Regions from separate parts of the Agrobacterium radiobacter genome, predicted to be linked through region 1. Evidence: predicted binding sites of a transcription regulator. Region 1 holds the regulator's gene; each other region holds the start of a gene.
What was found. The regulator PhoB, encoded in region 1, activates phosphate uptake and scavenging genes when phosphate is short. The targets are predictions, from matches to a motif close to TGTCATNNANCTGTCAT.

Region 2: MRBLRC7O_RS20500 (alkaline phosphatase) is a predicted target of PhoB. The motif match lies at 2,134-2,150, and genes of this name have one in related genera.
Region 3: MRBLRC7O_RS04000 (DapH/DapD/GlmU-related protein) is a predicted target of PhoB. The motif match lies at 2,198-2,214, and genes of this name have one in related genera.
Region 4: MRBLRC7O_RS08835 (BtaA family protein) is a predicted target of PhoB. The motif match lies at 4,359-4,375, and genes of this name have one in related genera.

What each region holds. Positions count from the first base shown of each region.
Region 1 covers NZ_JBEGHX010000001.1:113,299-120,907, reverse strand. The annotation lists gene MRBLRC7O_RS00570 (Hsp33 family molecular chaperone) at 1-867, opposite strand, end outside; gene argF (ornithine carbamoyltransferase) at 1,107-2,024, opposite strand; gene MRBLRC7O_RS00560 (aspartate aminotransferase family protein) at 2,081-3,280, opposite strand; gene MRBLRC7O_RS00555 (GcrA family cell cycle regulator) at 3,712-4,245, shown strand; gene phoB (phosphate regulon transcriptional regulator PhoB) at 4,561-5,244, opposite strand; gene phoU (phosphate signaling complex protein PhoU) at 5,275-6,000, opposite strand; gene pstB (phosphate ABC transporter ATP-binding protein PstB) at 6,097-6,912, opposite strand; gene pstA (phosphate ABC transporter permease PstA) at 6,927-7,609, opposite strand, start outside.
Region 2 covers NZ_JBEGHX010000002.1:1,447,477-1,455,085, reverse strand. The annotation lists gene MRBLRC7O_RS20505 (hypothetical protein) at 1-213, opposite strand, end outside; gene MRBLRC7O_RS20500 (alkaline phosphatase) at 329-2,083, opposite strand; gene MRBLRC7O_RS20495 (TetR/AcrR family transcriptional regulator) at 2,374-2,967, opposite strand; gene MRBLRC7O_RS20490 (MFS transporter) at 3,089-4,315, shown strand; gene MRBLRC7O_RS20485 (hypothetical protein) at 4,743-4,895, shown strand; gene purU (formyltetrahydrofolate deformylase) at 4,933-5,817, opposite strand; gene glyA (serine hydroxymethyltransferase) at 5,940-7,208, opposite strand; gene MRBLRC7O_RS20470 (sarcosine oxidase subunit gamma) at 7,226-7,609, opposite strand, start outside.
Region 3 covers NZ_JBEGHX010000001.1:800,812-808,420, reverse strand. The annotation lists gene MRBLRC7O_RS04015 (esterase-like activity of phytase family protein) at 1-1,093, shown strand, start outside; gene MRBLRC7O_RS04010 (YunG family protein) at 1,232-1,579, shown strand; gene MRBLRC7O_RS04005 (hypothetical protein) at 1,751-2,098, shown strand; gene MRBLRC7O_RS04000 (DapH/DapD/GlmU-related protein) at 2,252-2,884, shown strand; gene ppx (exopolyphosphatase) at 2,916-4,439, opposite strand; gene MRBLRC7O_RS03990 (RNA degradosome polyphosphate kinase) at 4,436-6,739, opposite strand; gene hdaA (DnaA regulatory inactivator HdaA) at 6,736-7,464, opposite strand; gene MRBLRC7O_RS03980 (AI-2E family transporter) at 7,467-7,609, opposite strand, start outside.
Region 4 covers NZ_JBEGHX010000001.1:1,746,184-1,753,792, reverse strand. The annotation lists gene MRBLRC7O_RS08850 (lytic murein transglycosylase) at 1-1,213, opposite strand, end outside; gene MRBLRC7O_RS08845 (glycoside hydrolase family 25 protein) at 1,336-2,115, opposite strand; gene MRBLRC7O_RS08840 (class I SAM-dependent methyltransferase) at 2,349-3,068, opposite strand; gene MRBLRC7O_RS08835 (BtaA family protein) at 3,065-4,315, opposite strand; gene MRBLRC7O_RS08830 (lytic transglycosylase domain-containing protein) at 4,565-5,638, opposite strand; gene MRBLRC7O_RS08825 (LysE family translocator) at 5,764-6,399, opposite strand; gene MRBLRC7O_RS08820 (pyrophosphate--fructose-6-phosphate 1-phosphotransferase) at 6,452-7,609, opposite strand, start outside.

The DNA of each region.
Region 1 (7,609 bases):
ACCCTTGATCTTGTCCCGCGAGCAGCTGCAACGGTCGAAAACTGCCTGCGGATCATAGATGCGCACGCCGCTCTCATGGAAAAGCCTGAAGAGCAGGCGTTCCACCGGCACCTGCGGATCGGTCAGCTCGTCGGTATCCACCGTGTTCAACAGCGTGACGGCTTCCATCCAGGCATCATCCTCCTGCACCTCGTGACCGCTTTCATCGCCGTCGCCGCCATGCAGGTCGCGCATACGCAGCCGCTCGGGCGCCTGCGGCAGGAACTGCGCGATAACGCCGCCCGCACGCCAGCCATGACGCGGCTTGCCTTCGCCATCACGGTCGAAGAACTCGGCAACGCCCAGCCGCACGCGGGTGGGCAGCTGTTCCGACTGACGGAAATAAACCCCGGCAATGTCTTCCAGCGACGAGCCATCGAGCGGCACGATGCCCTGATAAGGCTGCATGCCCACGCCCTGATCGATCGTGAAGGCCAGAATGCCGGTGCCGAGCAATTGCTCCGGTGAGGTTGCGCCTTCCGCAATCGCCGCGGCCAGCCGCTCCTCGTCGAAACGGGCGTAAGCGCGCATGCTTTCAGGCGCGGTAAAATCCGCGACCAGCAGGTCGACCGGGCCGTCGCCCTTGGTCTGGAGGGTCAGCTTGCCGGAAAACTTGAGCGACGTGCCGATCAGCGCCGTCAGAACAGTCGCTTCCGCCAGCAGGCGGGCGACCGCGGCAGGATAATCGTGCCGCTCGAGAATGGCATTCAGCAGCGGCCCAACCTGTACGGCGCGGCCGCGCACATCCAGACCTTCGACCTGAAAGGGCACAACCTTGTCGTCGCCAGCAAAATCGAGATCGTCCAGTTCAACCGTTACATTTGCCATGTCATACTCCTTGGCGCAGCCGTGGCGCCGCTACCGTCCAAAAGTCCGGCTTTTAAAATGTGCTTTTTCCGCTTGTCGCACAGAGACCCGGGAAGAGAAACCGCTTCCGGGAAAAACGTGCAAATCGTGATGATGGCCCGCCAGCAAAACCGACGAGCCTCTTCGAAGTCCCACAGATGGTAATCTATGCGGGCAAGTTCAAGCACCCGGCGTGACGCGTGTCAGGCCGGGGGAATTGCTCAGATGGCGCCCATGCACCAGGCGATGATGGACTTCTGCGCGTGGAGGCGGTTTTCCGCCTCGTCGAAGACCACCGATTGCGGACCGTCGATCACGGCATCCGTCACTTCTTCACCGCGATGGGCCGGCAGGCAATGCATGAACAGCGCGTCTTTTTCCGCCTTGGCCATCAGGGCTTCGTTGACTTGATAGGGCTGGAAGATGTTGTGGCCGCGCGCCTTGTGTTCCTGGTTCATGGAAACCCAGGTATCGGTGACGACGCAATCGGCCCCGGCCACGGCCTTGTCGGCATCGTGGCACAACATGATTTCGCCGCCATTGTTGCGGGCCCAGTTCAGGAACTTGTCATGGGGTTCGGAACCCATCGGCACCGCCATTGTCATGCGGTAACCGAAGCGGGCCGAGCCTTCCACGAAGGAATGCAGGACGTTGTTGCCGTCACCCGTCCACGCAATGGTCTTGCCTTTGACCGGGCCGCGATGTTCCTCGAAGGTCATGATGTCAGCCATGATCTGGCAGGGATGCGTGTCGTCAGTCAGGGCGTTGATAACCGGCACGGTTGCGTGCTCGGCAAGCTCCAGCAGGCGCGAATGATCCGTCGTGCGGATCATGATGGCGTCGACATAACGCGACAGCACCTTGGCCGTATCGCCGATCGTTTCGGCACGACCGAGCTGCATTTCAGTACCAGAGAGGAAAAGCGTCTCGCCACCAAGCTGGCGCATGCCGACATCAAAGGAGACGCGGGTGCGGGTGGAGGGCTTTTCGAAGATCATTGCCAGCATCTTGCCGGCAAGCGGCTTTTCCGCCGTTCCGGCCTTGGTTGCGGCCTTGCGCGCGCGGGCATCGTCGAGAATTGCCCGCAGGTCCTGCGAGCTGACGGCCGACAGGTCAAGAAAATGTTTAGGTGAAGCCATTTCAAACGTCCCATGCTCGCGAGCCTCCGGGAAGAGGCCCGCCCTTTATTGTTTCCTCAGGCGATTTTTGCCTGTTTCGCTGTCAGGGAAGCGGCGGCCGCTTCCACGCGTGCCAGCCCCTCACGGGCTTCTTCCGCCGTGGTAACGAGCGGCGGCAGGAGACGGATGACGTTGTCGCCCGCGGGCACGCCGAGCAGATGCTCGCCGCGCATGGCCTGCAGCAGTTCGCCCGACGGGACCTTCGCCTTGATGCCGAGAAGCAGGCCTTCGCCGCGAATTTCCTCGATGACATCAGGATAACGATCCTTCAGCGAAGCAAGGCCCTGGCGGAAGACCAGCGCGACATCACGGACCTTCTCCAGAAAGCCCTCGGAGAGGACGACATCGAGCACGGCATTGCCCACAGCCATGGCCAGCGGGTTGCCGCCATAGGTGGTGCCGTGCACGCCCGCCGTCATGCCGGAAGCGGCATCCGCCGTCGCAAGGCATGCGCCGAGCGGGAAACCGCCGCCGATACCCTTGGCCACCGCCATGATATCGGGCGCGACACCCGTCTGCTCATAGGCAAACAGCTTGCCCGTGCGGCCGACGCCGGTCTGGACCTCATCGAAAATCAGCAGCATGCCATGCTCATCGCAGAGCGACCGCAGCAGCTGCAGGAATTCCTTGCTGGGCGCACGGATGCCGCCCTCGCCCTGAATGGGCTCGATCAGAAGTGCAGCCGTCTCGGCCGTGATGGCGGCTTTCAGCGCATCAACGTCACCGAAGGGCACCTGGTCGAAACCTTCGACCTTGGGACCGAAACCTTCGAGATATTTCTGCTGGCCGCCGGCGGCGATCGTTGCCAGCGTACGCCCATGAAAGGCGCCTTCGAAGGTGATGATCCGGAACTTTTCCGGATGCCCCTTGGAATAATGATAACGTCGCGCGGTCTTGATCGCGCATTCCAGCGCTTCCGCACCGGAATTGGTGAAGAAGACCTTGTCTGCGAAGGTCGCTTCCGTCAGGCGCTTGGCGAGCTTTTCCTGGCCCGGCACTTCATAAAGGTTTGAGACGTGCCAGACCTTCTCGGCCTGGGTCTTGATCGCTTCCACGAGGTGCGGATGGGCGTGGCCCAGCGAATTGACCGCTACGCCGGCCGCAAAATCCAGATATCGTTCGCCGCTCTCCGTGAACAGCCAGACGCCCTCGCCTCGCTCGAAGCGCAGGGGGGCTCTTGCAAACGTATCGAACAATGGCGCGGCGGCTTCGGCCATGGCTGTATCACTCCTTGCGCAGATGCGCTGTCAGACGGTTGTCAATAGGCTCTGGGGGTTATCCCTCGCCTGAAAATCAAAAATGCCGCCTCGCGGCGGCAGGGGCACTATTGTCACTTCGCCTGCCGATGTCAACAAAAGTCCGTATTTCCCGGGCTTCTCAAGCCCTAGTAGGTGGCGGCCTGCGAGGCCCAAGGTGTTGCCTTTCAGACTCAACTCGCCAGCAAGTTGGGGAAAACCGGAAAATCGATTCGAGATGAATCCCGCGACTCTTGCCACGGAGTCTGCGTGGCACTAGGTTAATCGCTAATTACTAGACTGCATTGCGGCGGAACTAGTCACCAAAAATCCGGCAGAAACCACGCTCGCGGCACGCCCGCGAGACGGAGAAGGATTCTGCCGACATTATACGCGACGAGCGGAGAAGCGGCATGAACTGGACAGACGAACGAGTCGAGAAACTCAAGAAATTATGGTCCGAGGGCCTTAGCGCCAGCCAGATTGCAGCGCAGCTCGGCGGCGTCAGCCGTAATGCCGTGATCGGCAAGGTCCATCGCCTCAATCTGCCGGGACGCGTCAAGGCTGGCGGTCCGGTCACTTCGGCGCGCTCTGCGCCCAAGCGCACCGCTGCACCTGCCCCACGCGCGACAACCTTTGCAGGCCGCGTCAATGCAGCGCCGGCGCGGATTCTCACCCGTTCGAACGCGGCAACCGCGCTGAATGAGGAGATCGACATCGAGACCGCACAGGTTCTCGATTACGTTCCTTCCAAAAACGTGGTCTCGCCGATTTCCCGTCGCCTGACGCTGACGGAACTGACGGAGCGCACCTGCAAGTGGCCGGTCGGCGATCCGCTGAAGGATGATTTCCATTTCTGCGGTTGTGAAGCGCTGGAATCTTCGCCCTATTGCAAGTTCCATGCGAAACTCGCCTATCAGCCGGTAAGCGAGCGCCGCAAGGCTTGAGTGTTGCGGCACGCATTCGACACTCAAAAACTACGGGCCTTCGGGCCCGTTTTTTTATGACAAAATTCAGGCGGTTCCGGGGGTCAACTCACGGGCGAAGCGCCGAACCCTATCCTCCATCGCTGTCGAACCCGACCCACAATCCCGATTGAGCGGGCGGGATTTCAGCCAATTGTCCGTCATCCCATCAAGAAGGATGAAGCCGTCGTGGTTGGGGACGTCCAAAAACCGAAAGGCCCGACACCATTCCGGTTTCGGGCCTTTCGGTTTTTGGCGGGATGTTGCCCCGAGTGTAACTCGTCGGTCGAGTCTTGCTCAGGCTTCCATCGAATATCCGGCGCCGCGCACGGTACGGATGACATCCTGCATATGCGAAAAATTGAGCGCTTTGCGCAGGCGCCCGACATGCACGTCGACGGTGCGCTCATCCACATAGATATCGTGACCCCACACGCCATCCAGCAATTGCGAGCGGGAGAAAACCCGGCCTGGAGAGGTCATCAGGAATTCCAGCAGGCGGAACTCCGTCGGGCCGAGGCGCACTTCGCGGCTCTTGCGGTGAACGCGATGGGTCTCGCGATCCAGCTCGATATCACCGCACTTCAGCACCGAGGAGAGAACCTCGGGACGGGCCCGGCGCAGCATGGCCTTGACCCGGGCCATGAGTTCCGGTGTCGAAAACGGCTTGACGACATAGTCGTCGGCGCCGGTGGCAAGGCCGCGAACCCGTTCGCTTTCTTCGCCGCGCGCCGTCAGCATGATGATGGGCAGGCGTTCTGTTTCCGGCCGCATTCTGAGCCGACGGCACAGTTCGATACCGGAAACGCCGGGAAGCATCCAATCCAGGATAAGAAGGTCCGGAATACGTTCCTGCAGCCTGATTTCTGCTTCGTCTCCACGGGGTATCGTGTCGACGTCATATCCCTCAGCCTCGAGATTGTAACGAAGGAGGACGCTCAGCGCTTCCTCGTCTTCCACAACTGCAATCTTGGGCACCATATGCTAACTCCGCAAGCCGCTGCTCGTCTGTTACTCGGTCACCGAACCGAGCGTGTTGGAACTGTCGTCCTTCGGACGCTCACCTTCCGGCTGGCTGCCGGTGGTCATGTAATAGATCGTCTCGGCGATATTGGTGGCGTGGTCGCCGATACGCTCGATGTTCTTGGCGCAGAACAGAAGATGCGTGCAGGTGGTGATGTTGCGCGGATCTTCCATCATGTAGGTCAGAAGCTCACGGAAGAGCGACGTATACATGGCGTCGATTTCCTCGTCGCGCTCGCGGATGGCATTGGCCTTCTCGGCGGAACGCGTGGAATAGACGTCGAGGACTTCCTTGAGCTGCACCAGCGCAAGCTCCGACAGGTGCTCTATGCCGCGGGCGAGCTTGCGCGGCACACCGGTTCCGGCAACCGCGATCACACGCTTGGCAGTGTTCTTGCCAAGGTCGCCAACGCGTTCAAGGTCGCCGGCGATACGCAGCGTGCCGATGATCTCGCGAAGGTCGGCCGCCATCGGCTGGCGTCTGGCGATGGTGACGATGGCCTTGTCGCCGATCTCGCGCTCGGAATGATCGAGGATCGCGTCATCGGAAATGACCTTCTGAGCGAGCGCGGCGTCGGAATTGACGAGCGCACGCACGGCATCGGCACACATCTGTTCCGCGAGACCGCCCATTTCGGCGATGCGGCGCGTCAGGAATTTCAGTTCGTCGTCATAGGCCGACAGGATATGCGAATGGGTCGTTGTCTGTGTCATGGTCTAGTCCTCCGGCTTGGCCTGCATGCGCGTACCCGGAAGCGGGCACGGCAGAGGCACCAGTCTTGTTCGGTTTCGATAAAGCGCCGGCCGGGATCAGCCGAAGCGGCCCATGATGTAGTCCTGCGTGCGCTGGTCGTCCGGATTGGTGAACATCTTGTCGGTTTCGTTTTCTTCGACAAGATGACCAAGGTGGAACATGGCCGTGCGCTGGGAAACACGCGCCGCCTGCTGCATGGAGTGCGTAACGATGACGATCGTGTAATTGGTACGCAGCTCGTGAATCAATTCCTCGACCTTGGCGGTCGCGATCGGGTCCAGCGCCGAGCAGGGCTCGTCCATCAGGATCACTTCCGGGCTGACGGCAACCGCGCGCGCGATGCACAGGCGCTGCTGCTGACCGCCGGAAAGGCCGGTGCCGGACTCCAACAGGCGATCCTTCACTTCGTTCCAGAGACCCGCCTTCTGCAGGCTGTGCTCGACGATCTGGTCCATATCCGCCTTGTTGCGGGCAAGGCCGTGGATACGCGGGCCATAGGCGATGTTCTCGTAGATCGACTTCGGGAAGGGGTTCGGCTTCTGGAACACCATGCCGACGCGGGCGCGCAATTCCACAACGTCGATCGCCTGATCGTAGATATCGTCGGTATCGAGCGTGATCTTGCCGGTGACCCGGCAACCGTCGATCGTGTCGTTCATACGGTTCAGGGTGCGCAGGAAGGTGGATTTACCGCAGCCGGACGGGCCGATAAGCGCGGTCACCGTATTTTCCCGAACGTTGAGGTTCACGTCGTAAAGCGCGCGCTTTTCGCCGTAATAAACCGAAACGTCCTTGCCGATCATCTTGTATGAGACTTCATTCATTTTCTTGTCCAGCGCCTTTTCAACTGCTGCTTCCGACAACATGTTCATTGCTCAATCTCCCTCTACCAGCGCCGCTCGAAGCGGCGACGCAACAGGATTGCGCCAACATTCATGACGATGAGGAACAAAAGCAGGATGATGATAGCGCCGGATGTCCTTTCGACAAAGGCGCGCTCGGCTTCGTTCGCCCACATGTAAATCTGCACCGGCAGGGCCGTGGACGGATCCATCGGCGTCGTCGGGTAATTCGCAACGAATGCCACCATGCCGATCAGGAGCAGCGGCGCCGTTTCGCCCAGCGCGTGGGCGAGACCGATGATGGTGCCGGTCAGAATGCCCGGCATGGCGAGCGGCAGCACATGGTGGAAGATCGTCTGCATCTTGGAAGCGCCGAGGCCGAGGGCTGCGGCGCGGATAGACGGCGGCACGGCTTTCAGGGCAGCGCGGGTCGCGATGATGATCGTCGGCAGGGTCATCAGCGTCAGGACAAGACCGCCGACCAGCGAAGCCGAGCGCGGAAAGCCCATGAAGTTGATGAAGACGGAGAGGCCGAGCAGACCGTAAACGATCGAAGGAACAGCCGCGAGATTGTTGATATTCACCTCGATAAGATCCGTCAGACGGTTCTTCGGGGCGAATTCCTCGAGATAGATCGAGGCCGCAACGCCGATCGGCAATGACAGCACCAGCACGATCAGCATCATGTAGAAGGAACCGATCAGCGCCACGCCGACACCCGCCGCTT
Region 2 (7,609 bases), on a different contig from region 1:
CGCCATGAAACCACGCATGGCGATCTCCTTGCCGTTCAACTGCTTGACCTTTTCGGAAAACTCCAGCCCGAGGACGCTAACCTTGCCATAGAGTTCGTCGAAGGTGATGTCGCTGTTCGCCTGCGCGCGCGTGCCGGCGGCCAGCAGCGGCAGACCGGCAATGAGACCCAGGGTCTGACGACGGTTGAAGTGCGCCCGATCAGCCTTGCTCATGACCATTCTCCTTCTTGAAAAGGTCTGCCATCGTCCCTCGTCAGAATGGACGATGAAAGACCTGAAACTATTGTGAGGGCACGCGATAGCGGCGTGCCCTCACAACATTCATATCTTAGTTGGTCTGCTTGGCGCCAAGTGCGAAAGCTTCGGCGAGACCCTTGTAGACGTCGCTCTGTTCCATGTAGCCACGGAAGCCTTCGGCGCCGGGGCCTTCAGCCTGCAGAACGACATCATCCACCGCGTGGACGCCGCTATCCGAGCTTTTCGGAATGATGCCGGGTACGAACACAGCACCGGGAACGTCCTTGTACTGCTCGTTGGCGACATATTCCTTCTTTTCGTTCTGGACGGCCGGTGTGAACGGGCCATCAAGCTTCGGACGGAAGGTCTCGTAATGGTCAGGACCGTTATTGGCGTTCAGGAACAGACGACGGGAAACGTCGACCTTATCAGGATAACCGTCACCGTCCTTGTCTTCATAGTTCGGGAAGCCGGCCTCGGCATAGGTGCCGACCTTTTCGCGCATTTCGGTACCCGGCTTGTCATCATCGACGGTGCCGATGATGGAAACGCCATGCGTATGGTCGCCGGTGACGACGATCAGCGTATCGGGGTTCTTCGCGGCGAATTCACGGGCGACACCGACGGCCTTGTCGAATTCGATCGTGTCGACGACAGCGCGATCCCAGTCAAGCGGATGGGACATCTTGTCGACGTTGGCAGCTTCGACCATCAGGAAGAAGCCGTCCGGGTTCTTCGACAGTTCGCCGAGCGCAACCTTGGTCATTTCAACGAGGCCCGGCTGATCCGGGAACTTCGCCGTGGTGCCCTTCTTGAGGAACTCGCGGTCGAGCGCTGTGTCCATGTTGCCGGTGTGGAACAGGCCGAGGATCTTGCCGGTGTTGGTGCCGGCGGCCGTGGCGAGTTCCGCCTTGCTGGTCGCCAGCGTGTAGCCAGCTTCCTTGAACAAAGCGATATAGTCCTTGTCATCCTTGCGCTTGGAACCCGCCGTCGCCTGCGGCAGGAAATAAGCGGAGCCGCCGCCGAGGAGGACATCCGGCTTCACGTCGAACAGCATGCCGTTGATGTCGGCCTTGTCGCCGCGCTTGCGGGTGTGGGCAACGACGGCAGCCGGCGTGGCGTCCTGCAGTTCGGCGGTTGAGATGATGCCGATCGACTTCTTGGTCTGGCGGCGCAGGGCTTCCGCGATCGTTTCGACCTTCGGATCGTCGAGCGAGGCCGGGGTGCGGTCGGCATAAACGCCAATGGCGTTCACGGCGGTCTTGTGACCGGTCATGTAGGCTGACATGGTGTTGGCGCTGTCGGTGGCGACGGCGTCGGTGGCGGAGGTGCCGATGAAGGCGACCGGCGGCACATCATCCATGTTGAGGCGGCCATTGGCCTTACCCTCGGTCATGCCCTTGGACATGATGCGGGCAGCAGTGCGGTGAGCGACGGACAGGCCGTCGGCGATCAGGAAGATGACGTTCTTGGCTTTTGCCTGGGCCGGCGTGCCATAAACGGTCCAGGTGATCGCCTTGGTTTCGGAACCGGCAGAAACTTCGACCTTGTAGTCACCGGCGCTGGCGAGCGTGACCCCACGCAGGATGACGGCCGATCCAAGGACCTTGTCCTTGTTCTTTTCTTCGGCGACGAACTCGGCATCCTTGCCGAGAGCGGCCTTGTAATCCTGGCCGTTGACGGTGATCTTGACGTCTTCCGGCTTTACGACGGAAGCGAACTCGACTTTGAAATCGAACGGCGAACCGGTCAGGATCGTAGCACGATCAAGCGGATAAACCTCGGCAGCCTGGACGGCGCCGGCAAGAAAGGTCGTGGCGACCAAAGCAGCAACGATTTTGCGCATATTCCCCTCGCGAAACGTGTGAAAACCACACTTTCTCCTAGACCCGCGATATGACAGTTGCATGACTTGCAGGCAGCATATCCGGGCTCATGGGAAATTCGCGGGGGACGGTTTCAGCACGCCGTCCTCCTCCGGTCGCCGCGCGGCGCGGCAACCCTCTATGATGCGTTTCTCTCCGAGGGGGCCAGCGGATATCGAGCCTCGACGAAATTGTCGGGCGTATGCAGAGATGCTGCGGGGCCGAATGATCGGGCTGCCCGGCGCGCATGGGCAACCGTGTAAAGCCCGGTTCAGTCTTTCCTGATCCGCAATCCCTCCAGAAAGGCCCGGAAGCTGCCCACGGCCCGTTTCGAGGTCATTTCGGGGTCGTCGGAATTGGCGATCCACTGAGCGGCGGCGCTGCTTGCCGCGTTGATGAAGCGGGCGCATGCCTCCGCATCGATATCGCCGATGGTGCCTTCTTCCTTCAGGGCATCGAGGCTTCGCGCGACTGCCGAGATGCAGCCGTTTGCATTTGGCCAGCGCGACGGATCGCCGAGCACCGCCGGCCCGTCACGAAACATGATCCGCTGGATTTCCGGTTCGAGAGCCATGCGCACATAGCCGAGATTCTCCTCGACAAAACCTTCCCACCGGGACTCGGCCCTCGAGGAGATGTCACAGAGCCTCTTCGTCATTTCCGCATCGATTTCGGCCACCACCGCCAACAGCAGGCCTTTTTTGTCGCCAAAATGGTGATAGAGCGCGCCGCGGGTGAGACCGGCCTCGGCGGTGAAGTCATCCATCGACGCTTCCGCATAACCGATGCTGCCAAAGGCCTTGCGGCCGGCAGCCAGAAGCTTCGTCCGCGTCTCGGCAATCATTTCACTGCGAGGTTTGCGCATTTTTTCTCCATTTTCCACATACGACGCGTATATTAGTTGACATACGCGCCGTATGCAATTATCTCATTCACATACGCCACGTATGTATGTGGTGGACACCCTCTGAACAAGGTGCATCCCGATGGCTAATCCATACAGAGAAATTTTCCGGGCTCCAGGCGCAAAAGGCTTTTCCGCCGCCGGTTTCTTCGCCCGCCTTCCCATTGCCATGGCCCCGATCGGCATCGTCGCCATGCTTTCGCAAACCCATGGCGAATATTGGCTGGCCGGCGCCGTCTCCGCAACCTTTGCGCTGACCAATGCCGCCGTCTCCCCACAAATCTCCCGGCTGGTGGATCGCAAGGGGCAGAGCAAGGTCCTCATCCCCGCCACCATCGTCTCGGTCATCGCCTTTGCGGCGCTGATTATCGCGACAAACCAGAAATGGCCGGCCTGGACGCTGTTCCTTTCCGCCTTCCTCGCCGCTGCCATGCCGAGCATTCCGGCCATGATGCGCGCCCGCTGGACGGAAATCTTCCGCGACCGGCCGGAACTGAACACCGCATTCGCCTTTGAATCCGCCGCCGACGAACTCGTCTACATTTCAGGCGCCTCGCTTTCCGTCGGCCTGGCAGTCTCGCTCTTTCCGGAAGCGGGCATGATGATCAGCACCACCTTCCTGGCGCTCGGCACCTTCGCTTTCCTTCTGCAACGTTCGACCGAGCCCAAGGTACGCCCGGTTGAAAGCGGTCGCCGGCAGCGTTCGGCCATCTCCCTGCGTCCGGTCCAGATCATCACGCTTGCGCTGATCTTTGTCGGCTCCACTTTCGCCACTGCCGAGGTAAGTGCCGTCGCAATCACCAAGGAACTTGGCCAACCGGAAGCCGCCAGCCTCGTCATCGGCGTCTATGCCATCGGGTCCTTCGTGGTCGGCCTCATTCTCGGCGCGCTCAATCCCAAAATGCCGCTGCAACGCCAACTGCTGATCGCCGTCAGCGTGCTTGCACTCACCGCTCTGCCGCTGCTTGTCGCCAGCACTTCTGTCGCCCTTCTGGCTTTTGCCGTTTTCCTCAGCGGCGTTGCAATCTCTCCGATCTTCATCACCTCATTCGGCCTGATCGAGCGCCGTGTGCCTGAATCGATGCTGACGGAAGGCGTGACCTGGGTGATGACCGGCATCGGTATCGGCATGGCGCTCGGGGCATTTCTCTCCGGCTGGGTCATCGATAATTTCGGCCCGGATAACGGTTTCTGGGTGTCAGTCGCCGCAAGCCTTTCGACCGTTGCCATCATCACGCTCGGTCAGCGCAGCCTCTCCGGAGATCGCGAAAGATCCGGCATAGAGGCCGTGGCGCAGCCCGCCGAATAACAACCTTTACTCGTAGTCTGCCTCATTCATCGCGGTAATTGATATTTGCGCAGGAAAGGTCACAGACCAATCTATAGTACAGCGATTGTTTTACTTTGCTGTCGCCCCGCAAGCATGATACCGGCAACATTGATGGCCGATGATATCATGCCTGCGGGGCGATCCTGCTTATCGACGCCGTCGCTTCGCATATTCTCGAATTCGGCACCGACTGCTGCATCGTTCGACACTATCTGCTGGCCGGAGATGAAGCGGCCTTGCCGCCCGCATCTGCGAGAACCTGCGCGAAAATGCCGTGGGCCATATCTTCCTCCGGGCCGAGAATTGCCGATATGACATCGCCGCACCTTCGGGAATAAAAATATACTGGCTGCCGCGCTCGGCCGTGTCTTCCGCAAAATTTGTTGAATGCGTTTGCGATGCGGCAATGGAGACAGCCGCTTCCACCAATGATTATTTCCTGTGGCTCGCCAATGCATTCTCCCAATGGCAGGGCTTTCGGGACAAATTATCCGTCCTGTCCAAAAAACGTTATCTCAACGCCTGCTACTGGCGGGACGACATGACGACGAACCACTGACGAAGGACACAAATCACGGCTCCGCGCGACCCCGCATTCAACCCATGCGCTCGGACACGTGTTCTCCGGGAGACGCGGGAAAGACAACCGTCCTGTTTCCATTTAGGAAGACCCGGTGATGAATATGGGCGTGGATGGCCCGCGCAAGAACCTGGCTTTCCACATCCCGACCCAGGCTGACATAGTCCATCGCGCTTTGGGCATGGGTTACGCGGATCGTATCCTGCTCGATGATCGGCCCTTCATCGAGATCGGCGGTGACGTAATGGGCGGTCGCGCCGATCAGCCTCACCCCGCGTTCATAGGCCTGTTTATAAGGGTTGGCGCCCTTGAAAGATGGCAGGAAAGAATGATGGATGTTGATGATGCGGCCAGACATTTCCTGACACAGCCGGTCCGACAGGACCTGCATGTAGCGCGCAAGCACCACAAGCTCCGCTCCGGTATCCCGCACCACCTGCAGGATCGCGGCTTCCGCCTCGGGCTTCGTTTCCGGCGTGACGCGAATGTGGTGAAAGGGAATATCCTCGTTCACCACCTGCTTCTGGTAATCGAGGTGATTGGAAATCACCGCGACGATCTCGACCGGCAGCGCGCCGATGCGAGAGCGATACAGCAGATCGTTGAGACAATGACCGAAGCGCGAGACCATGATCACGACCTTCGTCTTTCGCGAAAGGTCATGAATATCATAGTCCATATCGAAATCGGCCGCGACGGGACCAAAGCCGTCGAGCAGCGCATCGCGTCCCGATCCCTGTTCGGAAACGAAGCTCAACCGCATGAAAAAGCGGCCAGTCTCCTGGTCGGTGAATTGCGAACTGTCGTTGATATTGCATCCGGACCGGGCGAGATAACCGGATACGGCGGCGACGATGCCGCTGCGCGCCGGGCACGCGACTGTCATTATATAGGTGCTCAAATCCTGCTCCCCTGGGTCTTTGCCGCGCGGACGGATCGCCCGCGCTTTCGCGCAGATTGCCTATCAACCGCCGGCCGTGGTCAGGACGGCGATTGAGACTAATCGAAGCCCGGCAGGGCCGCTTACGAACCGTAGATCGGGAAGGCCTCGCAAAGTGCAGCAACCTCTCCCCGCACCTCGGCTTCGACCGCGGCATCCCCTTCGGCATTCGCCGCCAGCGCGTCGATGACACGTAAGATCAGCGCGCCGATCTGTTCGAATTCGGCCACGCCGAAACCGCGGGTGGTACCCGCCGAGCTTCCAAGCCTGACGCCCGAAGTGACGAAGGGCTTTTCCGGGTCGTTGGGAATGGCGTTCTTGTTGCAGGTAAGCCCCGCCCGCTCCAGAGCGATTTCGGCAACCTTGCCGGTCACGCCTTTCGGCCGCAGATCGACCAGCACCATGTGGCTGTCGGTTCCACCCGAGACGATGCCCAGACCACCCTTCGTCAGCACCTTTGCCAGCGCCTGCGCATTGGCGATGACCTGGCCGGCATAGTCGGAAAATTCCGGACGCAAGGCCTCGCCGAAAGCCACGGCCTTGGCGGCGATGACGTGCATCAGGGGGCCGCCCTGATTGCCGGGGAAGACGGCCGAGTTCAGCTTCTTCGCCAGATCGGCGTCATTGGTAAGGATCACGCCGCCGCGGGGGCCGCGCAGGGTCTTGTGGGTGGTGGAGGTGACGACATGGGCGTGCGGCACCGGGTTCGGATATTTGCCGCCGGCGATCAGACCGGCATAATGGGCCATGTCGACCATCAGATAAGCGCCGACTTCGTCGGCTATTCTGCGGAAGCCGGCAAAATCGATCTGGCGCGGATAGGCCGATGCGCCCGCCACGATCAGCTTCGGCTTGGTCTCCAGCGCCCGCGCCCGCACCTTCTCCATATCGATCAGATGTGTATCGGCATCGACCTCATAGGAGACGACATCGAACCACTTGCCGGACATCGTCACCGGCGAACCGTGGGTCAGGTGGCCGCCATGGGCAAGTGACATGCCCATGATCCGGTCGCCCGGCTGCAGCAGCGCCAGAAACACCGCCTGATTGGCCTGCGCGCCGGAATGCGGCTGCACATTGGCGAATTCCGCACCGAAGAGCTGCTTCAACCGGTCGATGGCGACCTGTTCGACCTTGTCGACAAATTCGCAGCCGCCGTAATAACGCTTGCCGGGATAGCCCTCGGCATATTTGTTGGTCAGCACCGAGCCTTGAGCCGCCAGAACATCGGCGGAAACGATGTTTTCCGAAGCGATGAGCTCGATCTGCGTTTTCTGGCGGTCGAGTTCCTCGGCGATGGCGTCAGCGATCACCGTGTCCGAAACGGTATTATGTGACAGGCGGTTGAGCATTGTTTTCTCCTCCCAGATCAAGCGATATCAGCCGCAAGTTCCTTGCAGCCGGTTTCAAGCAAATGGCCAAGATGCGACACGAAACTGTTCCAGATATCCATGCGGAAACGGTTTTCCGCATCGCGCCAGAGCACCACGGTCACGCCGTCGAAAATCGTTCGGCGCGCCTCACCGACAGCAATGGTGTCGATATCGCGGGCGCAGCCCAGCGTCAGCAGTTCGCCAGCCTGTGGCCCCTCGATCGAGAGCGTCACTTCCCGGCCGGAAATGTCGACGAGGCTGTGTGGGTGGCTGGCATAGACAGCGCCGCAGGCCGCAATCAGCCTGTCGGCTTCCCCTGTCGGAGCAAGGATCGTCCATTCGTCGGGACCGAGGCGCACGGCCTCGATTTCGCCTGCGGC
Region 3 (7,609 bases), 690 kb from region 1:
GCCGATGCAGGGTTTTTCCGGCATCAAGGCCATGCCCGACGGCAGCTTCTGGAGCCTTTCCGACAATGGCTTTGGCTCCAAGCTCAATTCCAGCGACGCCATGCTGATGCTTCACCATCTGAAGTTCGACTGGGACGCCGGCAAGGTCAACGCGCTTGAAACCGTGTTCCTCTCCGATCCCGACATGAAGGCGCCTTTCCCCATCGTTCTCGAAGGTTCGAGCAAGCGTTACCTGACGGGCGCCGATTTCGACGTCGAATCCATTCAGCCCGTTGCCGATGGTTTCTGGGTCGGCGAGGAATTCGGTCCTTACATCCTGAAATTCACCCGTGACGGCAAGCTGACCGACGTGATCTCCACCAAGGCCGGCGACATCGAGGTGAAGTCTCCCGATCACCCCACCCTTGCCCTGCCCGGCAACCCCACGCAGAAGATGGCGGCCTTCAACCTGAAGCGCTCGGGCGGTTATGAAGGCATGGCGCTCTCCAAGGACGGCTCCAAGCTCTACGGCCTGCTGGAAGGCCCGCTTTACATGGCTGACGGCCAGGTGGAGAAGACCGAAGACGGCGCGACCGCACTGCGCATCATCGAGCTCGATACCGCCAAGAAGGAATGGACCGGCCGCACGTGGCTCTATCCGCTGGCGCAGGGCGGCGAAGCCATCGGTGACTTCAACATGCTGGATGACAGCACCGCGCTGGTCATCGAGCGTGACAATGGCGCCGGCACCGCCGACAAGGCCTGCGCCGACCCGAAGAAGCCGGAAGCAAACTGCTTTGCCGTGCCTTCCAAGGTGAAGCGCATCTACAAGATCGAATTCAATGACGCCAATGTCGGCAAGGCCGCGCGCAAGATCGGCTATATCGATCTTCTGAAAATCTCCGATCCTGATAACAAGAAGCGTCAGGGTGGCGGCAATGGCTATTACGACATGCCTTTCGTCACCATCGAGAATGTCGATCGCGTCGATGCCACACATATCATCGTCGGCAACGACAACAACCTGCCCTTCTCGGCCGGCCGCGCTCTGGACAAGGCTGACGACAACGAGTTCGTCCTGCTTGAGGTCAAGGACCTGCTCGACGCGAAGTAAGACCACGGCCGCTGCCAATCGCCCTGGCAGCTGCAAATGATCCGGACGGAGCGCCCGGTAGACCAGATGGTCTGCATGGCGCTCCGTTCCGATTCTCGTATTCCAACCGAAACATGCTTGCGGAAAAGAAGACGTTTGATGCAGGACCATGCAGAGAGACTTTATTACGCCCTGAAGAAAAGCTGGTCGGGTGAGACCAGCAGCCTCTGGTCACGCGAAAACCCCGCCAGAGGACAAGGCAGCGTCACCGCGCTGGTGGTGCAGGATATTTTCGGCGGCGAGCTTGCCAAAACCGCCGTCAGCGGCGCCGACCATTTTTACAATATCCTTGAAGGCACCCGCTGGGATTTCACCTTCAGCCAGTTCGATATTCCTGTCGGTTACCAGGACAGACTTGCCAGCCGCACGGAAGCCATGGCGACGATAACGCCCCTGCAATATGCCTATCTCAGCGCCTGCATCCGGAAAGCACTGGGGCACGGCTGAGCCGTTTGCAAAGCAGTGCCAGCCCATTGCCGTTTCGCCCGCGAACCCGGTATGTGGTCAATCATTGCGCCATGCTTCAGCACCATCATTTCAATCTTTCCCGTAAAGCGGACACAATCCATGCGATAATATCGCTCAGCGAAATGGTTGCACCGACAGGAGAGACATTCGATGAGCGAGAGTTGCCCGGTTCTGACACCGGCGGAGCGGCAGGTTCAGGACATATTGCAGCGCAAGGAAGCGGCAATGATGGCCACCATTCACGCAGCGCTTGAGCGCGCCAGCAAAGAGGTCGCCGAGGCATTCCAGGCTGTCGATTCAGACATGCAGCCACCGCCCAGCGATTATTTTGTCGCTGTCGCTCATCAGCAGCTCTTCCTGCTGTTATGCGGCGCCGATCCGGAAACATTCGAGGGCGGAGACCCTGAAATCGCTGGTCACATCATTCGAAACGCTCAAAACATCACCGAACACTACTGGAAGAAACGAGATCCCGCCGCCAATATCTCCAATGAGTGACATACGCCCGTAAAAACATGATTTCGCTCTCCCGGGCAAACCGCATGATGCGCATTGACGAGTGAGCAGCCGGTTTTATTGAACCGCTTTGTCTATCCACGTCACAGGTCTTTCATCATCCCCGGTTAAGCAAGCGCAAATCTGGAGGCTGGAATGGATTCGTCTTTGCAAATCAAGCGCCCGAAAATCGCAGAAACCGTCATCCATGCGACGGCGAGCATAAGAGATTCAAACGTCGGCGAGTGCTGCGAAATTCTGGCGGATACATCCCTGCACAATGTCGAACTCGGGAATTATTCCTACCTTGGACCCCGCTGCATGGTCGGTGACGCGATCGTCGGAAAATTCTGCGCCATCGCTGCGGAGGTCCGGATAGGCGCGCCGAACCATCCGATGGACCGGCCATCCATGCATCGTTTCAGCTACTGCCCGGAATATTACTCTGCCGATGCGGTGCGCGACGACGCCTTTTTCGACCAGCGCAAGCAGGACCGCGCCATTATCGGTCACGATGTCTGGATCGGTCACGGGGTTATCGTCCTGCCAGGCGTAACGGTCGGGGACGGGGCAGTGCTTGCCGCCGGCGCCGTCGTCACCAAGGATGTGCCGCCCTACACCATTGTCGGCGGTGTGCCCGCGAAAATCATCCGCGAGCGGTTTTCGCGATCCATCGCGGAAAAGCTTACGTCCATCGCCTGGTGGGACTGGCCATTCGAAACGATCATGGCGCGGCTTTCCGACTTTCAGTCGAACGATATCGAAGCCTTTTGCGAGCGCTGGTCCTAGCCTGCGCCGCAAAACAGATCGTTCCCGTTCTTTACTCGAACACGAATGCCAGCCGCTTGCCGGTCAGCTTCGCCAGCTGCTGCAAACGCCCGTCCAGCCGCTCGCCGGCGAAATCGCAATAATCGTGCGGCACCACGAATTCGAGATCAAGATCCGGATTGTCGGACTTGCGGAATTTCAGGTGGTCAACGACACCGGGCATCGAGGCCGAGAAAAGATAAACCACGCGCAGCAGGCCGCCGAGCAACTTGCCAAGTTCCTGCAACCGGTCGCCCGCCATCGCCGCGAGCGGCTCGGTGGTGCCGTTGTCGTTCAGACCCTCGAAGCGATAATAATTGGCGAGCGCAATATAGGCGCGGCCGGGATGGGTGATCGCCACGAAGGAGGAATGGGCGATGATGTTGAGCGCCTGCAGGCCACGATAATCCGGATGGGCGCGCCAGCTGATATCGGCGAGAAGGCAGGCCGCCTGCCGGTAACGGCTTTCCTCTTCCGTCTCGTCGACGCCGAAAACCGGAAAGGTGCGGCCGCTCCAGTCCGCCAATTCGCGCGCATGTTCCGGCGAGCGGGCGCGCAGAATGGCAAGTTCATCAGCCGCGACCAGCAGCGGATCGGATTCACGCTCGGCTTCCGTCAACAGCGAATAGAGATAACCTTCGCGCACACCCTGCGCAGAGAAGGCGATCTTTGCCGGTTTCATCGCCTTCAGAACTTCGCGCATGGCGATGGCGCCAAACGGCAGAAGCGAACGGCGGTTCTTGGAAACCGCCTGCCAGGCCGGGTCCTTGCTGTCCCGGGAGACGATGACCTCCTCGAGAAAATTCAGCATTTCCTCGAGCGGCAATTCATAACCCTGCATCATGTGCAGCGGATAGCCTGATATTTCCATGTGCAGCTTGGCAATGTTTCGCCAGGTGCCGCCGACTGCATAGAAGGTGCGCCCCTCGCCCGCCGCCAACAGCTTCGCAAAGGATTTGACATGTTTTCTGGCGATGGTCGTCGCCTTTTCCAGCGAGCCATCCGACTGTTCCGACAGCCGCAGGCCGCCGAGCGGCAGGGTGATGCCCTGGCCGCAGCTCTTGCCCTTTATGTCGATGAGTTCGAGCGAACCGCCACCGAGGTCACCCGCGATGCCGTCTGGATCATGGAAACCGCTGATCACGCCATAGGCGGAATAAAGCGCTTCCTTTTCGCCTGACAACACCTCGATCTCGCAGCCGAGAATGGCTTCGGCCTCACGGATGAAATCCGGGCCGTTTTCCGCTTCACGCGCCGCCGCCGTCGCCAGCACATAAAGCTTCTGCGCCTGCGCCTGCTCGGAAAGTACATGAAAACGCCTGAGCGCCATCAGCGCCCGGCTGACGCCTTCCTCATGCATGCGGCCCGTCAGCGCCAGTCCCTTGCCAAGGCCGCACAGGACCTTTTCGTTGAACAGCACCGCGGGCGCGCGGGAAAGACCTTCATATACAACAAGACGAACGGAGTTCGAACCAATATCTATGACGGAAACGGGGGCAAGGCCGGTCAGCCGCCCCTGTGCTTCTGATCGAGTCATTCAGCCTGTTTCTTGCGGGACGAAATCAACCCGGCAATCAATTTGGGCGCACTGGATTTCAGGGCTTCACCACGTCCGGAAAGGCTGGGATTGGTCATGAAATAGTGCTGCGCGTTGAACGGTTCTTCGCCTTTACGCACCTCGATGCGCCTCGACGTTCCGTCCGCAAGTATCTCGTAGCTCTGCTGGTTGTCAATGAGATTGCCCAGCATAATCTGTGAAAGAACCTGCTCGTGCACCGTGGGATTGGTGAGCGGGACAAGCGTTTCCACGCGCCGATCAAGGTTGCGCGGCATCATGTCGGCCGAGCCGATATAGACCAGCGCCTTGTCCGACGGCAGGCCGAAACCATTGCCGAAGCAGAAGATGCGGCTGTGTTCGAGGAAGCGGCCGACGATGGATTTGACGCGGATATTATCCGACAGGCCGGGCACCTGCGGGCGCAGGCAGCAGATGCCGCGTACAACGAGATCGACCTCCACGCCCGCAGCACTTGCGCGGTAAAGGGAATCGATGATTTCAGGGTCGACCAGCGAATTCATCTTCATCCAGATCGCCGCCGGCGCACCGCGCTTGGCGTGCTCGATCTCTTCATTGATGTGCTTTACGATACGTGCGCGCAGCGTATAGGGCGAAATCGCCAGCTTCATGCCCTCTTCCGGCTCACCGTAACCCGTGATGAAGTTAAAGATATTCGCCATGTCGTGGGCGATCTTCGGGTTGCAGGTGAAGAAGGACAGATCGGTGTAAATCTTGGCCGTGATCGGGTGATAGTTGCCGGTGCCGAGGTGGCAATAGGTTCTGAGCTTGCCGTCCTCGCGACGCACCACCATCGACATCTTGGCATGGGTCTTGAGTTCGATGAAGCCGAAGACGACCTGCACGCCGGCGCGTTCGAGGTCGCGCGCCCAGCGGATGTTCGCCTCTTCGTCGAAACGCGCCTTCAACTCCACCAGCGCGGTGACGGATTTACCGGCTTCCGCCGCATCGATCAGCGCGCGAACGATCGGGCTGTCATTGGAGGTGCGGTAAAGCGTCTGCTTGATGGCGAGCACTTCGGGATCGCGCGCGGCCTGCAGCAGGAACTGCACGACCACGTCGAAGCTTTCATAGGGGTGGTGAACCACCATGTCCTTTTCGCGGATCGCGGCAAGGCAATCGCCGGCATGTTCACGCACGCGCTCGGGGAAACGGGCGTTGTAAGGCTCGAATTTCAGGTCGTCGCGCGGCGCGCGGACGATTTCCGAAATGGTGTTGAGCGCGAGAAGGCCGGGCAGAACGGCGACGCGATTATCAGGCACGCCAAGTTCGTGCACCACGAACTGGCGCAGCGACTGCGGCATTTCGCTGTCGGTCTCGATACGGATCACCGAACCACGGCGGCGGCGCTTCAGCGCGCTTTCGAAGAAACGGACCAGATCTTCCGCCTCTTCCTCCACCTCGATATCGCTGTCACGGATAATGCGGAACGTGCCGAATCCCCGGACGGTATAGCCCGGATAAAGCCGGTGAATGAACAGGCCGACCACATCTTCAAGCGTGATGTAGCGGATGGCGTTTTTCTCATCAGGCAAACGAACGAAGCGGTCGAGCGCGGTCGGAAGACGCAACAACGCCGTCATCGGCTCACGGCCGTTGACGCTGTCGAGCTGCAGGCCCATCGAGAAGCCGAGGTTCGGAATGAAGGGGAATGGGTGCGCAGGGTCGATGGACAGCGGCGTCAGCACCGGGAAGATACGTTCTTCGAATTCCGTGCCCAGCCAGGTCCGATCCGCTTCGGAGAGTGCGGCAGGCCGGACGATGAAGATTTCTTCCTTGGCGAGATATTGCTGCAGAACGGCAAGCGAAGCCTGCTGCTCCATCTGCAGATTATCGATTTCCTTCAGAATATCTTCGAGCTGCTCGGCCGGCGTCTTGCCGTCGGGCGTCTTGACGGTGATCTTCTGACGTACCTGGCCTTCAAGACCGGCGACGCGGACCATGAAGAATTCATCGAGATTGGCGGCCGAGATGGAAAGGAAACGCAGACGCTCCAGAAGCGGGTGATCCGTGTTCAGCGTTTCCTCGAGAACGCGGCGATTGAACTGGAGCCAGGAAAATTCGCGGTTGATGAAACGCGCCGGGCTGTCCCAAAGGCTCTCGCCCTCAGTCACCGGCTGAACCTTGTTGAAGTCGTCCTGCGCGATAGCGTCCATTCCCTGTTCCATCCCCTGACCTATTTCCGTCCCGTGATCCTGCTGCATCGCGCGATCGTCCTTCTTGCCCGTATAACAGTTTGACGACGGAACTGTGACAGTCAATCGACGTCCAGTCCGCTATCCGCTCTCGCATTGTCCATCGCATTGAGGACCTCAGCTACCAGCGGACGTGTAATTCTCGTTCCACGCGCAAGCGCCAGCCGGTCGATCCGGTCCACGATCGTCTGCGCCGTATCGAGCGAACGCTCCATTCTATTGACGATGTAACCTATGAGTTTGTCATCCATGTAAAGCTGCCGGTCGGCGAAGAGTTTCACCAGCACCTGCGCGAGCAGCCCTTCGTCCGGTTCACCGGTTTCCACCACCGTCACGGCTTTCAGGCGAGAGCGCAGGTCCGGCAGCGTCACCGGCCATGCCGCCGGCCATTGCCGGCTGGTCATCAAAAGCGTCGTGCCATGCTGGCGCACGCTGTTGATGACATGGAAGAGCTCGGTCTCGTCGAAACCGCGCCGGTCGGCATCTTCGAAAAGAACCGGTCCCGTTTCGGCCGCGCGCGCGGCATCCGCGCCGGCTTCGGGGTGAATGTCTCGCGCGTCGCTGATATTTTTCCAGATATTGGCGAGATGCGATTTTCCCGAGCCCGGCGGCCCGGCGAGCACGACGACGGGCGAGCGCCAGTTCGGCCACTCATCGATGAGGCTGACGGCAGCCGCAAGCGAGGCGGAGACGAGGAGATCGTCCCTGCCGGAAGCGGACTGGTGCGAGAATGCGAGCGGCAGCTGCTCGGCCTTCGACCGGGCATTGTCGGTTTTGATTTGGTCAGTCATCGTCAGCTCTGAGAGTCAACCTTGCCGGAGGATGTTTCCCCTTCTTCCGGGGCAGTATTTGTGTCCCAGGGAAGGTTGGCGGCATGCCCATGGTAAAGATCGCTTTCAAGATACCGCGACAAGGCGAAGCGGACAAGCACGCCGA
Region 4 (7,609 bases), 1.6 Mb from region 1:
GAAGTGCGGTAGACGGCCAGCCATCGGCGGGCAGTCCGAGACGCTGCTGCTCCTTCTGGATGGCGACGCGGGTGCCGGAACCGAGAATGCCATCCACCTTGCCGACATTGTGTCCGCGCGCTTCGAGCTTGGTCTGAAGCTCCTTCATCGTCGCGTCATCGAAACCGGGCTCCGGATTGCCCTTGTTGTAAACGGGGGAGCCCATCAGGCGGGTGGCGAAATACGCGGCCGAGGTCGTGTAGATGAACGACTGGTTCCATTCCAGATAGATGTTGAAGTTCGGATAGGTGATGAAGGTCGGTCCCTTGCGCCCCTGCGGCATGATGAGGGCCGCGGGCAGGGTGGCGAAGTTCTTGTTGCCGTCGCGCGGGGTTACGCCCAGCGCGAACCAGTCACCGGCGGTCAGCGGGCCGCCAAGGCCGGACTTTTCCCAGGGCAGGTTTTCCGGCAGCGACACTTCCTGGATCCAGGGTTCGCCCTTCTTGAAACCGAGATGCTGGATGAATTTCGCAGCCGTCAGGATCGCATCCGGGGCGCTGCTCTTGACGTTGATGTGACCGTCGCCATCACCATCGACGCCGAAGGCGATGATGTCCTTGGGCAGCATCTGCACCTGGCCGATTTCACCGGCCCACGCACCGGTGTTGGCAGCGGGATCGAGATCGCCATGCTGGACCATTTCGATCAATGCCAGTAGCTGCGGGCGGAAGAGTTCCGGGCGGCGGCAATCATGCGAAAGGGTCACCAGCGCGTTACGGGTGTTGAAATCGCCCTGCACGGCGCCAAAATCCGTCTCCATGGCCCAGAAGGCGGCGATGACGCCGGCCGGTACACCATATTCACCTTCGGCGCGGGCGAAGGTGGAGGAGAGTTCCTGCAGCTTCTTGCGGCCGATATCCAGACGGGCCTGGCTGACGGTGCGCTGGGAGAATTCCAGGAAGGTCTGGCGGAAGACGCCCTGGGCGCGGTCACGCGAGAGCACTTTCGGATCGATCTGCGCGCCCGCAAGCGCCTTCTGAATAGCATCGGCCGGAATGCCCTTGGCGAGCGCATCGGCTTTCACGCCTTCAAGGAATGCGCCGAGATCGCCGCCGCAGGCAACCTGCTTGGGATCCTCAGGCGAGGCAACGGGCGGGGTGGCAAAGGCGGAGGCGGTGGAAAGAAGCGACAAAGCGGCGGCAAAAACGATGCTGCGCGACCGGAACGTGGGCATGGGAATTTCCTCGATAGGTTGTTAGCCCGCTTTACCCATATGTTTGCGACAAAAAAACGGACCGTGCGATCTGACGTTGCAGAACAACGCCGATTTTTCGAAAGTGTTGCTTCTTGGCCGTCTTATTTGGCCGAAGCAATCCATTTCCGCCAGTTTTTCTCCGTGCCGGCAAAGACATTGATGTCGGTTGGACCGTTTACGCCGGGCACGACGCCGGTTGCCGTATATTGCCAGAAGGCCCATTTGCGATCTTCGTAGATCTTGGCCGGATGGGCGGCAACGGAACGCACCCAGAAATGGTAATCCTTGAACTGACCGACGAGGTTGTCGCGGTGGAAATCAACAGAGGTATAGATGATCGGGCGCTTGCCATAATGGGCCTCGATACGATCAAGGAAACGCTGCATCTCGGTGCGAACGACGCCCGGCGCCGGGCGCGTCTTGCAGGTGGGCGAGGAGGGGTTCCACTCCACGTCGAGAACCGGCGGCAGGGTGACGGCATCCTTTGGCACGTTGCGAATGAACCAGTCCGCCTGGGCATCCGCTGTCGAGCAGAAATAATAGAAATGATAGGGCGCGTGCAGAATATCCGCGGCTGCCGCGCTACGCCAATGGTCGCCGAACTTCGGATCGATGCGGTCCGATCCCTCTGTCGCCTTGATGAAGACGAAGGAAACACCTGACTTGCGGACGGTCTGCCAGTCGACATCACCATTCCATTTGGACACGTCGATGCCGTGCACCTCATGACGGTGCGGGTTGTTCATGCCGAAATCCTGCGGATCGGTATCGGAAAATTTCGGTTTGGAAACGGATGCGGTTTCCAGCAGGTCATAGCTGGTGGAGGTGCAGCCGCCGATCAACAGCAAAGCCGACAATAGTGCCGATAAACGCAGCCGCATTGGAATCCTGATGAAAATGTTGCCCATCCACGGCAGCAAAATGGCGCGCCGTATCTCCCGATTTATGCATAACATGGTAAACAAACTGATATGGCAAGGGGCAACGTGCTTTTTGCACCCCGCAAGTCGCTGGATTCGAAGCGGTTTGCGGTTTTAACGCCGAAATCTGGCCCGGCAGGAGCCTTGAGGTCGCCCCCCCTTTGGCCCCCAAAGATTCGCACCGCCCCCGGGAATCAGGCGTCGGCCAATATGCGGTGGATTTTCGGCTGCTGCGCTTCAACGACCGGAAGTGTGATGACAGCCCGCCACGCATAGCCCCGGGCGATTTCCTCGAATTCGAGGTTACCGTCAAAACGGCCGGCCATATTGGCCAGAACATAGCGGAGATTGGCGCGGGGCGTAACGTGAAAGCGGGTGAGCCAGGCTTGCAGAAGCGTGCGGAACCAATTCGGCAACTGTTCCTGCTGGCCGAAATCGACAATATGCAGCGAACCGCCTGGTTTTACCGCCGTGAGCGCCTGTTCGATCGCCTTTTCCCAGTCCGGTATCATCGACAGCGCATAGGGGATCATGACGCGGTCGAAGCCTTCGGACTGGCCGAATTCAGAAGCACGGAAGGCGGTGGCATCGGCCACGCGCAGAATGGGGCGTTCCGCCTTGCCGGCGAAATTCTCGGAGGCGGTCAGTAGCATTTCGGCGGAAATGTCGAGGCCAAACAGTTTCGCGTCCGGAAACTTGCGGCTGGCCAGCAGCAGGTTGCGACCGGTGCCGCAGCCCACTTCCAGCAACGTGCCGCCCTTCGGCACGTTGAGGCCGGAAATGGTCCTGTCGCGGCCGAGAAGGTAATATTTGCGGGTTATATCGTAGATATGCCGCTGGTGGCGATACATGCGGTCCATCAGGCTCGCATGCGCGCTGTCTGCAAGGCCCACATTCTCGCCGATGGTTTTCATGCCATAGCCCTCTCGTAAATATGGAAGCCGCCGTAGATGGCCGAGCGGTCCATGGCGTTGAGCTCGTTGGAGCGCTCTTCGAGATAGACCCACTGGTTGCGGATATCAGGGGAAAGCCGACCTTCGATGACGCTCTTTTCGGCGGCGGTGCGAAAGATGATGCGTGCGCCCGAGGCGGCGGTGCGGCTGATCTGCGACCACAATTCGTTGAGCTGCACGTCCGTCATCCAGTCCTGCGCGTCGAGGAGGATGTAGCGGTCGACGGCGCTTGCCGGCTTGCGCGAGAGAAGCTCGGTATAGGTGGCGTGGTGCACTGCGACGCGCGCCGTGTTGTTGCGGATCGTCTCGTAATATTCCGGCTTGAGATAGGCAGGCAGTGCGCCTTCATGCGGCTCCGGGTAACGGCGCGCGAAGGCCTGCCAGGCGAAATAATTGTCGCTGAGCGGGAAGTTGCAGGCGAGCTTTTCGAGCCGCTCCTTCAGCACGGAGGCAACCGTGCCGTCGTCGGAAAGGCTTGCCAGCTCGTCATATTGTCGGGGCGGAATGCCGAGGCCGAAAAGCGAGCTTTTGCGCTTCGTCAGCCAGCGCACTACCGGCTTGTCGAATAGCGGTGCGACCTTGTTGTCGAAAAACTGGCGCTGTTCGTCCAGCGTCCGGGTCTTGGCCATTTCGGTGAGTTTCACGCCATGCAGCCGGGCCATGAGATGGCCGGCGCCGATGAAGCGGCCGAGCAGGCCGGTACGGTAGATGTTCCTGTCGAACACCGAGATGCGGCGGCGGCCGGAAAGGGTGCGCTTCGACCAGTAAGCCTTGGTCGTGGCGTCGAGATGCTCGGCGATGAAGCGGTCATAACCGTGGCTGTTGCTGCGGGTGTTGGCGCGGCCGAAATGGCGCACCACATCCTGATGGGCCGGCAGATGGCGAAACGCGGCAAGCTTCAGCTTGTTCAGCGCAATGTGATGCGGGTTGAGATCAACCACATCGATGCTGGCAGGGTTGCGGGAGAGATAGGCCAGCATGTTGCAGCCGCCCGAGCCGATGGTGACGATGCGGTGGCCTTCGCCAAGCTCCATCGCTTCCATGTCGATCTCAGGGTCTTCCCAGATCTGTGGATAGACGAGGCCGGAAAAGAGGACGCCGAAGAAGCGCTCGGACAATCCGCTTTTTGAGAGCGCCTTGTGCTGGAGCAATGCGGACTTCAGTTTTGTGTTCTTGCTGAAGCCGGTCTTGGGTGCCGCACTCGTCATATGTTCACCTCTCAGTCGATTGAGAGGCGTCTACAGCCGTGACACTACAATTTGATGACAGGGGCTGTGGGCAAAGACGGGGAATAAAGGAGACGGCGGAAAACCAGCCCGTATCTCGGATTGCCGATAAGCTTCCATTGGATACGGCGTCATCCTCGGGCTGGTCCCGAGGATGACGAAAAAAACGTCGCGGCGTTTATTTGGAAAGGCTGCTTAGCTGCACGGCGCTCCCAGCGCCGCCAGAGGCCATCACTTGCGCAGAACGTGCAGCATGCCCTTGCGCTTGGCATCGTAATAATAACCGCGTGCGTAAAGCCGGACGGCATTGTCGCGGTCGTTACCAGCCACAACCCATGCGCCGCGCAGATATTTGACGGCGTATTTGAGATTGGTTTCGGCATCGAAGAGGCCGGAGGCGGGGCCATCGAAGCCCATGGAGCGGGCCGTGGCGTGCCGAATCTGCATCAGGCCGAAATTGCCGCTGCTATAGGCGCCGGGATTGTATCGGCTCTCGCGCTGCACCACGCGGTGAACCAAATCTTCCGGCACATCATACATGGTGGCGTATTTGGTAATAAGGCCGCTCAGCTTTTCGCGTCCAGCCGGCGCGGAATTAAGCGGCGCCGTCATTGATTCGTTCTGCCGGATGGCGGCAAGTGCGGCATTGGTGGGGCCGGCGGCATAGGCCAGAACCGTGCTGTCCGGCTTCGGTAGCGGAATGACTTTGCGTTCCGCCGTCAGTTCGGTGCCGATGGAGGGCGAGCCGGGCGGCGGCGGTGCGGGAGGGAAGCTGCCCTTGATGGCAACCACCTGCGGCAGATCGGCGGCGGCATTGTGGGCAGCCGGCTTGGCCGCCGTTTCGATGGCTGCTGCCGCGGGAGCGGCACCTGTCGGCGCGAGTGCTGCAACGGCGGTGGGTGCGGATGTCGCTCCTGCGGCCTGAGCCACTTCCGTCTGGTGCGGCTGCATCTGGGCGGTGATGGCTGCGGCGGCTGCGATTTCGGACGCCGGCGGCAGGGCCACGCGTCCGCCCTTGACGGCGACGGCAGTGGGAAGTGCTGCTGGCTGGGAAGAGGTTGCGGTTTCGGCGGTCTGCACCGCTGATGCTGCCGAGGTTGCGCCCGCTGCGGCTTCGGCCGTTGCCGGCTGCGTCGATGTTTGCGCAGGAGTGGTAGCGGGATTGACCGTCGCGATCTTCGGGCCGTTAGGCCCTTCCTTCGCGGTATATTCGACGCTTGTGCATGCGCTCAATGCCAGTGCCAGACCCACGGTGGAAGACAGAAGAAGTGCACTTCTTCCGCGGAATTTGCCCGAATTTCGCATGTTGCCGCCTTCGTTATGCCTGTCTTTCGATACCCCCGCGTCGAGCGAAGCAGGCAGTGTCCCGTCGAGCCTTCATTAACCTATTGTAAGGATAGCGGCAAGCCGGGACGTGGCGGCCCGGTTTTTCAGGCTGCGATGCGCCTGTATCCGGCGCTGACAGCGCGGCCGGAAATGAAGTGAGTGCGGTATTTCGGCCGGATTTTCTTGTCGCCCGACATGCGGCGCACCAGCGCGAGCGTCGGGCCTGCAAACAGCGCCTGCGCGGTCAGAATCACAAGCGCCAGAAGCAGGATGGCGGCCTGCGCCATGGCGAGCGTTTCAATTGTGTTGCCTGACGTGGAAACGAATTGTGGCAACAGCGCCAGAAAGACAGTGAAGTAGCGCGGGCGCAAAGCGGCAATGGCGTAACAATCGCGGAAAATGCCGCTCCAGGATTTGCCCGGCAGATTGTCATTATCGGCATTGGCCGCTTGGGCGGCCGGCGTGGCGAAGGTCCACAACAGAAACAGCATCAGCCAGCCGATGCCGGCCCATTGCACGATTTCCACGAAGGATTGCGGCAGGTAGGCGAGACCGGCCACCGGAATGGCCGAAATCATCATGGCCGTGACGATGCCGAGCGCGCCGCCGACAGCGGAGGCGAAGACCGTCTTTTTGCCGCGGATGGCGGCATAGGAGGCAACAGAGAATACAAGGGGAGAGGGGAGTGCGAACACAACGGCACATGCTGCACAAAAAATCAGCCAGGCCTGTCCAGACATTCTCTTCCTCCTTGCCCTCCCTGTCGCCGTCTTATTTTAGACTATCGTAAAATCAGGCCGCTGTGAACGGCTGACCGACGTGTTCCATCACTTCGGTAAACCATTTTGCAGAGAGGTCGAAATGCTTTCCGCCCTTGATACGCGGAAACTCGATCGTCCGCAATTTGCCATTCTGGTCTTCGTCATGGCCGGTGACGCCGGAGACCTTGTTGAGCGCGCTTTCGACCGCGAGATCGACCATGCCCTGGATGAGGCGCAGATCGTCCCCATTGGCGGCGGCGGAGCGGGCGAAATAGCCTGATTTCTGCACCATGGAGCGTTCAGCACCGATGAGGCTGGCGAACTGCTTCTGGAACCAGCCGCCAACATTGATCGTGTCGATCTTGACGTGGCCGAAGGCGTCGCGCTTGACGGCCTCTCCGGACGCTTCGCGTTCGGCAACGATCGAATCAAGGCCGGCGCCTTCCGACACGAACAGCGTGACATAGCCGTTTTTGTCCATGATTTCCTTCAGGCGCTCGGCTTCCGCCTCGATGTCGAAGGCCATTTCCGGCAGGTAGATGCCGTCGATGTTCTTCATCTGCGTGTTCATCATCAGGCCTTCGACATATTCATTGCCGCTGGTCTTCTGGATATAGGCGCGGGCGGTGGCGGCCGTCAGCCAGCCGCAATGGCGGCCCATGACTTCGTGGATGACGAAGGTCTTCGGTGCAGCGCTCTGCTCGTTGCTGACATTGTCGAAAAAGGAGGCGCCGACTTCGGCGGCCGTCCAGGCGCCGAGCGACTGCTTGATCGGCACCACGTCATTATCCACCGTCTTCGGCAGGCCGACGACGGTGAGGTTATAGCCGTTCGCGCCGAGATAGGCGGCAAGGTCCGCAGCCGTCGTGTTGGTGTCGTCACCGCCGATGGTGTGGAGAATGGTGATGCCGTCGGCCGCCAGCCGGTCAGCGGCGACGCGCAGCGGATTGTCGCCTTCCTTGACCAGACCGCGCTTGGCGCAATCGGCGGCATTGGTGAGCTTGACGCGGCTGTTGCCGATCGGCGAGCCGCCGTAACGGTGCAGCAGATGCGCTTTTTCCCGCATGTCTTTGTTGATTTCGATACGGTCACCCAGAAGCACGCCCTGATAACCCGAGCGGTAAGCGATGATGTCGATCTCGGGCGCAATGTCGCTGTAACGCTCGATCAGGCCGCCCACGGCCGAAGA